One region of the Aeromonas sp. ASNIH7 genome, then DNA from elsewhere that is predicted to be linked to it. Evidence: riboswitches for the same ligand, from Rfam matches in the RefSeq annotation. Region 1 holds a riboswitch; the other holds the start of a gene.
The links. Region 1 has a riboswitch for lysine ahead of C2U47_RS22405 (Na+/H+ antiporter NhaC family protein). Riboswitches for the same ligand answer to the same signal wherever they lie in the genome.

Region 2: linked by a shared signal. The riboswitch ahead of lysC (lysine-sensitive aspartokinase 3) and the one ahead of C2U47_RS22405 (Na+/H+ antiporter NhaC family protein) in region 1 are both predicted to bind lysine.

The regions. Positions count from the first base shown of each region.
Region 1 covers NZ_CP026226.1:4,796,287-4,803,755, reverse strand. Annotated here, with positions in the region: gene C2U47_RS22435 (tRNA-uridine aminocarboxypropyltransferase) at 1-230, shown strand, start outside; gene queC (7-cyano-7-deazaguanine synthase QueC) at 253-960, shown strand; gene queE (7-carboxy-7-deazaguanine synthase QueE) at 1,022-1,693, shown strand; gene C2U47_RS22420 (DUF3820 family protein) at 1,695-1,925, shown strand; gene C2U47_RS22415 (cob(I)yrinic acid a,c-diamide adenosyltransferase) at 1,922-2,485, shown strand; gene C2U47_RS22410 (H-NS family histone-like protein) at 2,563-2,961, opposite strand; lysine riboswitch at 3,279-3,450, shown strand; gene C2U47_RS22405 (Na+/H+ antiporter NhaC family protein) at 3,538-5,118, shown strand; gene C2U47_RS22400 (thymidine kinase) at 5,204-5,785, shown strand; gene C2U47_RS22395 (flavohemoglobin expression-modulating QEGLA motif protein) at 5,856-7,193, opposite strand; gene C2U47_RS22390 (YbjN domain-containing protein) at 7,349-7,469, shown strand, end outside.
Region 2 covers NZ_CP026226.1:4,075,654-4,083,122, forward strand. Annotated here, with positions in the region: partial or broken gene C2U47_RS19205 (LTA synthase family protein) at 1-1,587, opposite strand, end outside; gene C2U47_RS19210 (hypothetical protein) at 1,839-2,933, shown strand; gene lysC (lysine-sensitive aspartokinase 3) at 3,050-4,402, opposite strand; lysine riboswitch at 4,490-4,714, opposite strand; gene argA (amino-acid N-acetyltransferase) at 4,824-6,152, opposite strand; gene msrA (peptide-methionine (S)-S-oxide reductase MsrA) at 6,405-7,037, shown strand; gene C2U47_RS19230 (DUF3802 family protein) at 7,340-7,469, opposite strand, start outside.

The DNA of each region.
Region 1 (7,469 bases):
TGCACAGCTCGCCTGCACTGCTCGGGTTGCCGCGGATCTCCCTCGGCGCCATTGCTGGACAATATTCCATTCGCAAAAAGCCCTTTGAGGAGGCATTGTCCACCCTGGAAGCGGGCTACCATCTGTTGTCCCGGTGGGAAGGAGAGCCTGAGCGCTTCGCCCCGCTGATGACCCTGTTTACCCATTTGAACCGGCAGTGGCATGACTTTGCACAAGGCCGCCGCCGTTGAGTTGCCCAGAGGAGTGAAAAACATGAAAAAAGCCGTCGTGGTCTTCAGTGGTGGGCAGGACAGCACCACCTGTCTGGTGCAGGCACAGGCCCGCTATGACGAAGTGCATGCCATCACCTTCGATTACGGCCAGCGCCATCGGGCGGAGATTGACACCGCCCGCCATCTGGCGACGGCGCTCGGGATCGCCGCCCACAAGGTAATGGATGTGACCATGCTCGGGGAGCTGGCCATCTCTGCGCTGACCCGGGACGACATACCGGTGAGCTTCGAGCTTCAGGAGAACGGCCTGCCCAACACCTTCGTACCGGGACGCAACATCCTGTTCCTGACCCTGGCGGCCATCTATGCCTATCAGGTGGGTGCCGAAGCGGTGATCACTGGGGTGTGCGAGACCGACTTTTCCGGTTATCCCGATTGCCGCGACGACTTCGTAAAGGCGCTCAATCAGGCGGTCTCCCTGGGGCTGGATCGCCCCATCCGCTTCGAAACCCCCCTGATGTGGCTCGACAAGGCCGAAACCTGGGCGCTGGCGGATCATTACGGTCACCTCGATACCGTGCGTCACCAGACGCTCACTTGCTACAACGGAATCCAGGGAGATGGTTGCGGGGCCTGTCCGGCCTGCGAGCTGCGTCGCCGTGGCCTGGATCACTATCTGGCTGACAAGACCGGCATCCGTGCCAGACTTTACGAGAAGAGTGGACTGGGCGAGAAAAGCGGATCCTGAGCCTGTGCCTAGCCCGGGTTTGGGGTATAATCCGCCCCTTTTGCAGCAAGTCGTGACCAAGATGCACTACCCAATCAACGAGATCTTCCAGACCATCCAGGGGGAGGGGGTATTTACCGGCCTGCCCGCCATCTTCGTTCGCCTTCAGGGCTGCCCGGTGGGCTGCCCCTGGTGCGATACCCGCCACACCTGGGTGGTGGACCCCGAGCGTGAGGTGGCCCCTGGCGAGGTGCTCGATCGTTCCAATGAGTCCGACGGCTGGAGCAAGATGAGCACGGAAGATATCCTGGCCAGCTTTACCCGGCTCGGTTACCGGGCCCGTCACGTGGTGTTGACCGGTGGTGAGCCCTGCCTCTACGACTTGCGCGAGCTCTCTTCGGCCCTGGTGGCATCGGGTTATCAGGTGCAGATCGAAACCAGCGGGACCAGCGAGGTGCTGACCCATGAGCAGACCTGGGTGACTGTTTCCCCCAAGATCGGCATGAAGGGTGGGTTGCCGGTGCTGGTCTCTGCACTGGAGCGGGCCAACGAGATCAAGCACCCGGTGGCCACCGAGCACCATATCGAGGAGCTGGATGCCCTGCTGGCCACCGCCCGGCTGCGCCCCGATGTGATGATTGCGCTGCAACCCATCAGCCAGAAAGCCAGGGCCACGGAGCTGGCCATGGCGACCTGCATCGCCCGTAACTGGCGACTCTCCATCCAGACCCATAAATACCTGAATATCGATTGATATGGATGGACTCAGCGATGAGCGCATCTTGCTGATGCTGGCCAGCAAGATGCCTTACGGGAAATACAAGGGGCGGCGCATCATCGATATTCCCGAACCCTATCTGGTATGGATGGCGCGAAGCGGTTTTCCGGCCGGTATCCTGGGCCAGTCTCTGGCACTGGCCTACGAGGTAAAGCTCAATGGACTCGAGTCCATGATTATTCCCATTATTAACAGGATGTCAGAATGAGAATATATACAAGGCAAGGGGACAAGGGGCTCACGCGACTGGCCGATGGCACTTCCTTGGCCAAAGACGATAAACGTGTCGAGACCTATGGCGCCATCGACGAGCTGAATTCCCAAATAGGCTTGTTGATGGCTGAAATACCCGTCGGGGAGAGCACACTCCTGGCCGATCTCATATTGTTGCAGCAGGAGCTGTTTGATCTGGGCGGGGAGCTGGCATTTTCCAGTGAATCGCAAACGGATGCGCTGTGGCAGGTGAATGAGGCTTGGACGAACAGGCTCGAGCAACAGATCGATGCCTACAGTGCCGGGTTGCCGGTGCTGCGCAATTTTATTTTGCCGAGCGGTTCGCGGGCGGCGGCCCAGGCACATGTGGTGCGTACCCTGACCCGTCGCTGTGAGCGCCTGCTGCTTGGGTTGAGCCACGTAGAGCGGGTGAATCCGGCCGTTTTGCCCTACCTCAACCGGCTGAGCGACTGGTTTTTCACCATCGCCAGATACCTGCTGGTATCGTCGGGTACCCCGGAGATCCTCTGGGTCAAGGCGGCTGACAGAGGCTGACCACCGCTCGAAGCAGCAATAAAAAACCTCGCCTTGCGAGGTTTTTTATTGCTGTGGAAAGGGGCCTGATATTGCAGTCAGATGGCAAAGGCTTCCACAGATTTGCCTTCAGCAACGGCCTTGGCAATGACCGAGGGCATGCGGCCCTGACCGGTCCAGGTTTTTTCCACGCCATTGTCAAGATAACGATATTTGGCGGGGCGGGGCGCACGTTTGCTGACCTTGGTATTCTCGGGAACCACGGTGTTGACCAATTCGGCGGGATCGATCCCTGCGGCCCTCAGCATTTCGGCATATTCGGCAATTTTCTTTTGATGCTCTTCACGGGCCTGGCGTTCGGCGGATTCATCTTGTCGACGTTCATCGACGATGGCGGAGAGCTTTTCCAAGCCTTCTTCCAGTTGTTCCAGCGTCAAATCGCGGCAAACTGCACGCAGGCTACGGATATTCAACAGCACTTTCAGAAATTCGTTCATATTGGCTACCACGCGAGCAAAATATTAAGGGAAGAACTGGTTTTTCGATAATTTATAGGGGTGTTTGGCACCAAGTCAAGCCTGCCCAAATAATTAATTAGGCTGATAAATTAAGTCTTGAAATAGATATGAAGGATATTTTTATCCGTTTGACGGGCCAGCATCTTCGAATGGGTTCATGTCAGATGAAAATATCGCCAGTAGAGTCTTTGATGAACCATTTGACTATCTTTGAAGATGTGGGTGCCACAGAAACCTTGAAATTTAATCAAAAAACTTGCTATCACCCGGCGGCTCGATAAAATGTGGCGCGAATACCTTTAAGTAGAGGCGCGCTGCCTATGAGTAACCGAGCGGAGGGTGATGCCTGCGATGCTCGATGAAAGGAGTCGGCGCCGAAGTGACCAGGCCATCATACCGGGTTGCTGGTTCTGCATCTAATAGGTGCAGGACTGCCATAGTCATCCACTATGGAGCGCTACCTGAAGGGGCTGAGGAGTATACCCTCCCCATGGGTTTTGTTTCTTTGATCCTCTCGGTAGATCTCCACCTGTTGTCTTTAGGTGCAAAGAGATCATGGACATCGTTCATTACGCCGACTCCGGTTGGTCCGTCGTTCCCCCCCTGCTGGCCGTTGCGCTGGCGATCATCACCCGCCGCGTCCTGGTGTCGCTGGGGGTGGGCATAGTCGCAGGCAGCCTGCTGCTCAACCAGTTTTCTCCCCTTGCGTCCCTGCATTACATGCTCGACACCGTGCTCAGGATCTTCTGGGTCGACGGTGCGCTCAATCGTGACAACGTCAACATGATCCTCTTCATGTTGCTGCTGGGCGGCCTCATCAGCCTGATGAGCGTCTCCGGTGCGACCCGGGCGTTTGCCGAGTGGGCGGAGCGCCGCGCCAAGACCCGCAAGGGTGCCAAGTCCCTGACCGGTCTGATGGTGTTCGCCTTCTTCATCGACGACTTCTTCCACAGTCTGTCGGTGGGGGCCATCTGCCGTCCGGTGACCGATCGCTTCCAGATCTCCCGCGCCAAGCTGGCCTATCTGCTGGACTCCACCGCCGCGCCGGTCTGCGTGCTGATGCCGGTCTCCTCCTGGGGGGCCTACATCATCGCCCTCGTCGGCGGCATCATGGCGGCTCATGGTCTGACCGACCAGAGCCCCATCTCCGCCTTCGTCGAGATGATCCCCATGAACCTCTATGCGGTGTTCACCCTGATCATGGTGCTGGTGGTGATCGCCTTCCAGCTCGACATCGGCCCCATGCGTCAGCATGAGCAGTGGGCATTGGAGGGCAAGCTGTGGGACGAGTCCAAGGGGCGCCCCATCGGGCTCGACATGGAGAGCCCGGAGGAGAGCAATGGCGGCATGATTGACATGGTGCTGCCCATCCTGACCCTGACCTTGGCCACCGTCTATTTCATGATTGACTCCGGGGCTGCGGTGCTGGCCGACAAGGGGCTGCCGTTCAGCGTGCTCGGCTCCTTCGAGAACACCAATGTCGGCTCCTCCCTGGTCTATGGTGCCCTGTGCAGCCTGGTGGTCTCCATCGGTCTGGCCATGCGCCTCAAGCTGGGGGCAAGCAACTGGATGAAAGCGGCTCCGCAGGGGATCATGGCCATGCTGCCCGCCATCAACATCCTGCTGTTCGCCTGGACCATCGGCGCCGTGGTGCGCGATGTGGAAACCGGCAAATACCTGGCCTCCCTGGCCAATGGCAATCTGCCGGTGGAAGTGCTGCCCGCCGTGGTTTTCGTGCTCTCCTGCGCCATGGCGTTTGCCACCGGCACCAGCTGGGGTACCTTCGGCATCATGCTGCCGCTGGCCGGCGACATGGCGGCCGCCAGCGACATCAGTCTGATGCTGCCCATGCTGGCCGCCGTACTGGCAGGGTCCGTGTTCGGGGATCACAGCTCCCCCATCTCCAGCACCAGCATCCTGTCTGCCACCGGGGCCGGTTGCCATCACATCGATCACGTGATGACCCAGCTGCCCTATGCCCTGGCCATCGCCTTTGGCGCTGCGCTCGGCTACCTGGTGATGGGGCTGATGCACTCCGCGCTGGCCGGTTTCACCGTGAGCGGGCTCTGGTTCCTGATCTTCTCCGGTTACCATTTGCGCAAAGCCCGGGCGTATAGCGCCGTGGCAGTTGCATAAGAGAACAAGGGGCCTGCGGGCCCCTTGGTTTTGGCAGGGGCTTTGGTTAGCATGCGCCCCATCACTCCCGTTTCGGAACCCCATCATGGCTTCACTGCACTACAAATTTGCCACCATGAACTCAGGCAAATCGACCCAGCTCATCCAGGCCCACTTCAACTATCTGGAGCGTGGCATGTATCCGCTGGCCATGACGCCCGCCATCGACGATCGCTTCGGTGCCGGCGTCATCAGTGCCAGGGTCGGTCTTGAGCTGAAAGTGGAGGTGTTCAGCGACAGCTGCGATCTCTTCGAGATGGTCAAGGCGCGCCACGCAAAGCGGCACATCGATGTCTTCATCGTTGACGAGGCGCAGTTCCTGACCCGTGAGCAGGTCTACCAGCTCGCCCGCATCGTCGACGAGCAGGACATTCCGGTGATTGCCTATGGTCTCAAGACCGATTTTCGCGGCGAACTGTTTCCCGGCTCCTACCACCTGCTCTGTCTGGCGGACAAGTTCGAGGAGCTAAAAAGCATCTGCTGGTGCGGCAACAAGGCCCACATGAACTCGCGGGTCAACGAGGCGGGGCAGGTGATGCGCGACGGTGAGCAGGTGGAGATCGGCGGCAACGATCGCTATGTGTCGCTCTGCCGCAAGCACTATCTGGAAGGGCGGGCCTTCAAGTAACCCGTGGCTGGCTCGTGCAGCCTGGACATCAAAGAGGGCGCCCATCTGGCGTCCTCTTTGTCTATGGGAGTCAGTCGATCTCGATGTCGACAGGGGCGATGATGGGGTCGGCCGCCGGCAGGCGGTGGAAGAGCTGGCGAAAATGCTGTTGTACCCGGCCTATGTCCACCAGGGACATGCCGGAGGCGAAGCCGAACCAGACGTAGAGCCCGGTGAGGTCGCGAAACATGGGAGGGAGGTAGCGGGGGGCGTCGATGAGCCCCTCCAGATAGTGCTGATAGAGCACGGGGATGTCGTCCAGGGTCACCTTGCCGACGAACAGCATGGGCAGGATCTCCGGCACCCCCTCCAGCACGGCGCTGCGAATGAAGTTCACCGTCTCCACATAGCCCTTCACATAGGAGAGATCCTTGGTAAAGCAGGCGCCCCCCTCGACCATGCCTCCGCGAAACACCCGCTGGGTGATCTTGTAGGCGTCGTGCTCGCTGGCCCCCTTGGCCACGAAGTGGCGGAACACCTCGATGAAATCGGCGCCACGCTCCGCCATGTCGATGGCCATGACCCGATCCGAGATGCGCTTGGCCCTGTCCGGGAAGGAGCTGAACGTGAGGGTCTCGATGAGTACTGCCAACCCCTCCTGACAGGCGGTGATGCGGGGCGAGCCGGCACCGAGCCAGGTGGCGTAAGATTGCTGGCGGCCGTTGAGGGTGGTGCCGACGTGAACCCAGCCTTCGTGTACCTCCAGCACCTGCAGATCGAGTTCCGAGAAACGGGCGTGGGAGTTGAGCTTGATGTAATCCCCCCCGGCGGCGGCATCGGAGACGATGCCATCGCTGAGCTTGACCTGGACTGTGCCGTCGCTGAAGTAGCTCGACAGCTTGCCTTGCAACCTCGCCACCGCGGCTTCCCCCTCGAACTCCTTGGGGTAGGGGCGCACCAGATGGCGGGCGCCGGGCAGGGAGAAGATGTCGCACAATCTGGCCCCCAGCTCCTTCAGGGTCTTGCGATCCCCGCGCAGGTGATCGCTTGCCGAGCCGTAGAGCCGCTGACTGTAGCGCTGAAAGTCCGGCTGCCCGCGCTGGCGCAGCATCTCGATGACCACCATGTACTGATCCACCGTCTCTTGCAGGATCCGGCCGAGATCGTCCTGGGGGCCGAGGCGCCGGCGGATCCTGTCCCTCAACTCCTTGAGCTCAAGGTACTTGTTGCGGGGATCGAACCCCAGGGGGAGGGATTCATAGAAGTGCCTGTCGATGGCGGGCAGTGCCTTGCCGCCACTTGCCAGAAAGTCGCTTTGCAGGTGACGGGGCCATTTGATGGCATCCAGGATGCGGATGGGTTTTTGCAGGGCGAGCAGTTCATCCGAGAGGGATTTGAGGTGCAGGCGATACTTTTCTTGGATGGTCATCGGGCTCTTTGGAGGCGAGTGCGCTACGAGAATGGCTGAGTATAGGCACAGGGCCTGTCAAAAAGAAGCGAGACGACGGGGATCCGGCCTGTGTGCTTTTGGTTGTCTGAAAATTGGTTTAGACTGCGCCCCTTGATCTCTACCGTGTCGTGAAAATGATGAATATCCCCAGCTCTGAAATGATAATGCGTTGGTTGCAACAGGCCCGGATCGAGCACTATGTGTGCGATCAGTGTCATGGCATCCACATGGTCTCCCTGCAGTCCGTCGAGGGCA
Region 2 (7,469 bases), 720 kb from region 1:
ACTTCTCCACATAGGGGTGGGCGAACAGGGTCTGGTAGCCGCTTTGGGCTGCGCTGCGCGCAAGGCCGGGCACCTTGTCTGAGAGGTAGTAGTAGGGCACCACCCCCTGTTTGAGCAGGCCCACCGGCAGGCCGGTGTTCATCTCGAACTCCGCCAGTACCGTCATGCCGCCCGTGGTGGGGGAGTGGATGGTCTTGCGCCATTGGGCCACGCTGGCGGGCAGGCTCAAGGTGGGGGCGGGGGCGCAGAGACGGCCCTGCCAGTCAAGCCAGAGCGACTCGTATTGCAGCACGATCACCAGATCGAAGCGGGGAGCCCTGGGCTGGGCGGGCAGGCTCAGCTCCGGGGTGCGCTCGTTGATCTGCAAGGGGTAGCGAAACACGTTGCCGCTTTGCAGCATCTCGTCCACCAGGTTGAACAGGTAGAGGCCGGGGCCGGCGCGGATGATGTCCCTGTGGTAGTTCACCGCCCTGTCCACATAGCGGATGTTGGCCCCGAGCAGCTTGTTGCCGGTCTGGGTGGCGAACACGCAGAGGGCAAAGAAGGCGGCGGTGGCGGCGGCGGTGCGCAGCAAGCCCCGCAGGATCCAGCGGGAGAGGGCGAAGCGCCACACCAGAAAGAGGAGCCCCAGCACGACGAGCACCGGCACCACAGGGTGCTGATCGAGCAGGATGTGCAGCAGGGCCAGCAGGTTGCCCAGATCGTCCCCCCCAGCGGCACCCCGTAGATGGCGATCTTCATGAAGTTGGCGAGCAGCCCGATGCCCGAGAGGGCGGTGAAGAGCAGCCCCATATAGAGGCTGAAGCCCGCGAGGGCACAGAGGCTCCAGCCCAGCACCATGCTGCCCCAGGCGAGGTAGTAGTGCTCTGGCCGAAAGCCCGACCAGAACAGGAATTCCCCCAGCTTGAACACCACGAAGCCGTGAAGCAGCACGAAGGTGAGGTTGCCGAGCAGCAGGCTGCCTGCCACCCGGGCGCGGTAGCTTCGGCGCAGCCGCGGCAGCAGGGCTTTGAGCACGGCGGCGCTCACCAGCAGCACCAGCAGCAGGCTGGTCATCAGGTAGAGGAGGTTGAAACCGCGCTCCGGCAGGGTCTGGAGGATCTGGCTGTATTCGGCGCTCTCCGGCCTGTCTGCCAGCAGCAGCCCGATGCGCAGCTGGTAGCGGCTGTCCAGGGCGTCGTCGGGGGCGCGCAGGGCGCTGTTGAGGCTCAGGGTGCAGCGCTCCTTGCGGCACTTCTGGCGCTTGTCCACCGCCTGGCTCAGCTGGTCGATGCGCACCCCTTTGTCGTTGAGCAGCTCCACCCGCACCTTGTCCCCCTCCTGCAGGGGTTTGAGCAGTTGCCACTGGCTGCGCACCACCAGATAGAAGCCCCGGTTGTCACTTTTGTAGAGCAGGCTGTAGCGATTGAGGGTCGCGATGGGCTGATCCGCCGGGCCCAGAATGAGGGGGGCGGCACGCCCGAGCCAGCTGACGGGGTTGAGCAGCGGCAGGGCGAGGGTCAGCAGCAGCAGGGCGGTCAGCAGACCCAGCAACAGCCCGGCCAGGGGCTGGGAGGCGGGGCGGTGGCCGGTGACGGGGGCATTCATAAGGGCTCATCCTTGGAGCGGTCATGGCAGCGACAACTGCCTCTATTTTGACCCGATGGTGCGTGGCTTGTTCCTTGATGTCAATTTAATGACAACAAGATGAATATTCCGTGATGAGCACAGTGAAGCAATTTGTGATCCCGATCTGCCAGGGGCACTCATTCTGTGATGAAAGCGTCATCATGAGCCTTTGCTGCTGGTCTGGGAGGGGGGCGCTGTTTAGTCTCTCAGTAACGGTTGGAGGTACATGTATGAATCCCAAAGTTGCGGCGCGTCAGGCCAGATTGCTCCAGATGCTGGAGAGCAAAGAAGAGATCCGGATCGGGCGGGAGCGGGACTGCCCCCTGCCGCTGCCCCAGCTCGTCCGGCTGACCGAGGATCACCCGGACGTCGTCAAGGTCTACGGTCACGGGCTCACCGCCGAGGTGTTCCATCTCAAGGTGGAGGGGCACCACTGGTGCCTGAAACGCTGCCGCCAGGACTCTCTGGTGGCCAATGTGGACGGCAAGACCGCCTTTCTCACCGAGCTGGAGCGGCGTCGGGAGATAGAGAGCCTGCGGGAGCTGCACCCCACCATCCTCTCCAACGTGGTCTGCACCAGTTTCGGCTCCGCCCGGGCCGGGGTGCTGGTCTCCCCCTGGCTGCGGGGGGAGCCGGTGCGCACGCTCTGCGAGCGCAACCTGGCGCAGATGCTGGCGGTGGAGGCGGAGCTGGCCCGCTGGGGCTGGTTTGACTGGGATCCGAGCCCGGGCAACCTGCTGGATGACGGCCAGCATATCTCGGTGTTCGATTTTGGCTACATGTGGCCCTTCGATCCCCTGCACGAGTTCAATTCCAACGGCCTCACCGATCCCGACTTCCACGTGCCTGAGCGGCTGGAAACCCGCACCCTCTCCGGGCTCTGGCTGGACGAGGCGGATCCCTTGCCGCTGTTTCGCCGCTGGCGCGAGCTCTGCCTCGCCTGGGCCAGGGGAGAGCTGCAATACCTGTCGCGGGAGGGGGCGAGCGCCCCCGTGCTGGCGCGGATGCAGGGACTGGTGGGGGAGTGGAGTGCGGCGCTGGCAAGCGACGAGGCGCTGGCGGCCAACTGGTGGCGCGACATGTACCGCAGCCATCGGCTCGACATCCTGGACGACCTCAGCGGCAAGAGCTGCGGCCCGCTCACCCTGCGCCGCCTCGACTGGCTGGAGCAGGCGGTACAGGAGCACTTCCCGGCCCTGGTGGACAATCTGGCCCCTGACGAAGCGGGGCTCGGTCAGGCCGGGTTGCTGCAACGGCTGGGAGGGCTGCGCGAGCAGATCCGGGCCAATCTGCTGCCCACCCGGGCTACCCTGGTCACCAGCTGATGGTGGAAGAAGAGTGACAAGAGGGGCGCCGCGGCGCCCCTCTTTGCTGAGTGGGGAAGGCCGCCCCGGGTGTGATGGGGCGGAGGAGGCTCGTTGTGTGCCAGCGCTGGGGCGACTCAGTCGAGCAGTTCCCGGTGCAGGCAGTTGACGATGTGGCCCGCCTCGTCCTCTTTGACCAGGAAGCAGAGGTTGTGGGCGCTGGCGCCGTAGCAGATCATCCGGATGTTGTGCTCGCGGATGGCGTCGAACACCTGGCTGCCCACCCCGGCCGCCTCGCTCATGCGGTTGCCGATGAGCGCCACCAGGGCGAAGCCGGTCTCCACTTCCACCTTGCACAGCTGGCCGAGCTCCGCCAGCACCTTGTCGTTCAGGATGGGTTCGCCGTTGCTCTGGCTGCCGGTGTGATCCAGGGTCAGGGAGACGCTCACCTCGGAGGTGGTGATGAGATCCACCGAGATGCGGTGACGGGCCAGGATGCCGAACACCTCGGCCAGGAAGCCGTAGGCGTGGAACATGTTGAGGCTGTGCAGGGTCACCAGCACCTGCTGGCGGCGCAGGGCCACGGCCCGGAACAGCGGGTTGCTGCGGGTGGTGGCGCGGATCCAGGTGCCACCGGCGGCGGGGTCCTTGGCGGAGCCCACGAACACCGGGATGTCCTGGCGCAGCGCGGGTTGCAGGGTGGCCGGGTGCAGCACCTTGGCGCCGAAGGTGGCCATCTCCGCCGCCTCCACGAAGCTGATTTCGGGGATGGGGCGGGCGCGGGTAACCAGGCGGGGATCCGTGGTGTAGATGCCGGGCACGTCGGTCCAGATCTCGATGCTGCCTGCGTCCAGTGCCTCGGCCAGGAGGGCCGCGCTGTAGTCGGAGCCGCCACGGCCGAGGGTGGTGGTGCGACCATCGCCGTCGGCACCGATGAAGCCCTGGGTGATGACCAGGCTGTCACCCAGCAACGGGCCCACCGCCTGCTGGCAGAGGGCGCGGGTCGCCGCGAGATCCACGGTGGCCTTGCCAAAGCGGCTGTCGGTGCGCAGCAGTTGGCGCGCATCCTGCCACTGGGCCTTGACCCCGCGCTGGTGCAGGAGTTCGGTGAAGAGACGGGTGGACATCAGCTCGCCGCAGGCGATGAGGCGATCGGCGAGTTCGGCGTCGGTGTGCTGACTGGCCTGACGGGCCATGGTGCGAATGTCGCCGAGCTGGGCATGGATGAGGGCGCTCACGTCGCTCGGGTTGCCAAGGGCGGCCAGAATGGCCAGCTGGATGTCGGCAAGCCTGGCAAGCTGGGCATCCTGTCCGGCTTCGTCCAGTTCACCCTGAGCCAGGCTCACCAGCAGGTTGGTGACGCCGGCGCTGGCGCTCAGCACCACCACCCGGGTCGCCGGATTGGCCAGCACCACGTCGGCGCAGTGGTTCATGGCCGCGGCATTGGCGACGCTGGTTCCGCCAAACTTGGCGACATTGATCGGGTTCATTGCATACTCCTGTCTCAAGGTGAAAATCCGGTTTCATCGGGCAAATAGAGAGGAGGAGGCAAAAAATGGCAGGAAAACGCGAGGATCCCGGCCAGAAGCACTCCACCTGCAGAGCCCATCCCGTACCCGCCCCAAGTGGGGCGCGGTGTGGGATGACCACTACCGATGACAACCCGGGGGATTCAGCCCCCGCAGCCGACGTGGCGGTGTCCAGTCACTCGCCTCGTCTCGGCGCTGCTCCCCCTGACCCAAGTTCACCGGACACTGGTGTCCTCCCCTGGGCTGCCTGGGCAGCGCTCCTCTTCTGGTGCCACCTGTGACAGGTGGCGTGCATGTACAAATACCTTGGTCTGGATTGCACTGTCAATCGAGTTCGTAAAAAAGAACAAAATTGACGGTAACCAGGCACAAGATCAATCAGTTACGAAATGGTCTTGGACAAAACCTTGGAGCGACGCTGCCAGTTGTAGAAGCGCTGGCGCTCCACCGGCAGATCTTCGACTTCCAGGGGATCGAAGCCCCGCTCCCGGAACCAGTGGATGGAGCGGGTGGTGAGCACGAACAGGCGACGGATGCCGAGCCGCCTGGCCCGTTCGGCCACCTTGGCGATCAGGGTGTCTCCCCGGTTGGAGTTGCGATACTCCGGGTGGATGGCGACGCAGGCCATCTCGGCCATGGCTTCTTCCATGAAGCAATAGAGCGCGGCGCAGCCGATGATGAGGCCGTCCCGCTCGATGATGGTGAACTTGTCTATCTCCATCTCCAGCTGCTCCCGGGAGCGGCGCACCAGGATCCCTTCCTCTTCCAGCGGACGGATGAGATCCAGGATGCCGCCGATGTCCTCAATGGTGGCGGCCCGGGCCCGCTCGGCGCTTTCGCGCACGATCTGGGTACCCAGCCCCTCGCGGCTGAACAGCTCCTGCAGCATGGCGCCGTCGTCCTGATAGCTCACCAGGTGGGAGCGGGGTACGCCACCCCGGCAGGAGGCGATGGCCGCGCGCAGGTAGCGGGCGGTGCCTGACATCTCTTCCCCCGCCTGCTCCAGCGCCACCAGCAGCTCTTCGGCCTGCTCGGGGAAGAGCTCGGAGATGGCCTCCCCGTGCCTGTCCATTACCCCCTGGGTGCTGCTGAAGCAGATGAGCTTGTCGGCTTTGAGATCCACCGCCACCCGGCGGGCTACCTCTTCCGAGCTCAGGTTGAAGCTCTCGCCGGTGACCGAGCAGCCAATGGGGGAGATGAGCACCAGGCCGTGCTGATCCAGCTGGCGGGTGATCCCCTCCACATCGATGCGACGCACCCGGCCGCTGTGGCAGAAGTCGATGCCGTCATCCACACCCAGCGGCTGGGCGGTGACGAAGTTGCCGCTCACCACGCTGATGCGGGCCCCCTGCATGGGTGTGTTGGCGAGCCCCATGGAGAGCTGGGCGGTGATGTCGTATTGCAGACCGCCGCACACCTGCTTGATGATGGCGAAACTGGCATCGTCGGTGACCCGGATCCGCTTGTGATACTGGGCCTGGATGCCGGCGCGGGCCAGGGCCTCGTCATTTTGCGGACGCGAACCAAACACCAGTACCAGGCGGATCCCCAAGGTCTGCAGCAGGGCGATGTCGCTGACGATGTTGGCGAAATTGGGGTGACAAATGGCTTCCCCGCCGATCATCAGGACGAAGGTGGCACCCCGGTGCACATTGACATAAGGGGTGGATTGCCGAAAGGCATGGACCAAGCTGGGTTCGCGTTCACGCACGTGTTTCATTCCATAAAAAAGCAGCAATTTGCCCAATATATGAAAATAAATTCACAAATCAAGACTAAATATCGACTTGGTGTTTTTTTGTCGCCATTTTGACCAGTGCGGGCGGGGAGGGGAAGACGCAGGCGAGGGCGGGAGGGTCGCCCCGGGGGCCGCTCCCTGGTTGATCCGGGCTAATAACCTGATATCTTCGGTGTTCCTTTTCGTCAGCCGCATTGCGCGGGGTTTTATACAAGGACAGGGCATATGGAGCAGATTATTTCACCGGCAGAGGCGCTGCCGGGACGGCGGGAAGCGCTGGAGATTGGCCAGGTGCACGCAGTAAACGGCCACCCGACCCAGGGGCCCTGGCCCGAGGGGATGGAGCTTGCCTGGTTCGGCATGGGCTGTTTCTGGGGTGTGGAGCGTCTGTTCTGGCAGCAGCCCGGGGTCTATTCCACCGCCGCCGGGTATCAGGGGGGGCTGACCCCCAATCCCACCTACAAGGAGGTGTGCAGCGGCCTGACCGGCCACGCCGAGACGGTGCAGGTGGTGTTCGATCCCAAGGTCATCAGCTATGGGGATCTCGTGAAGCTGTTCTGGGAACACCATGATCCGGCCCAGGGGATGCGCCAGGGTGGCGACATCGGCACCCAGTATCGCTCCGTCATCTTCGTCGGGGACGACACCCAGGAGGCGATTGCCCAGCAGAGCCTGGCCGCCTACCAGCAGGCCATGACGGCGAGCGGTGACGGGCGCACCATCACCACCCGCATCCTGCCGCTGGCCCCCTTCTATTACGCCGAGGATTATCACCAGCAATATCTGGAGAAGAATCCCGAGGGGTATTGCGGCCTGGGGGGCATCGGCGTCTGCCTGCCTCCCAGCCTGAATCGCTGAGGCGTCATTGCATACCACGGGGGCCATCAGGCCCCCGTGTCATTGTGATGAAAAATAATTGAAAAAAATGCGTCAGGTGGGGAACTAAACTGAACCCTGGCTGACCAACAGGGTAGCGACCACGGATGGTTGCCAAGACCAGACACATTTTTTTGCCCCGAAATTCATTACTCTGACAAGCGCGATGAATTGACAATGCTAGCAAGCAGGGCTGCCCGATGAGGCGGCCCTTTTCATTGGGCGTCCCGCCTCACTCCTCGCCTCATTGCATCTCGTCCCCTTGCCGTCACGGCAGGGGGGGGTCAGCTGATGGTGCTGTCGAACAGGTTCTTGATGAGGTCGATGAACTCGATGAGGAAGGCTTGCTGGGCTTCGCTGGGGGCGGACAACCAGACGGCGGAGAGCACCTCTTCCAGGTCGGCGACCACGGCA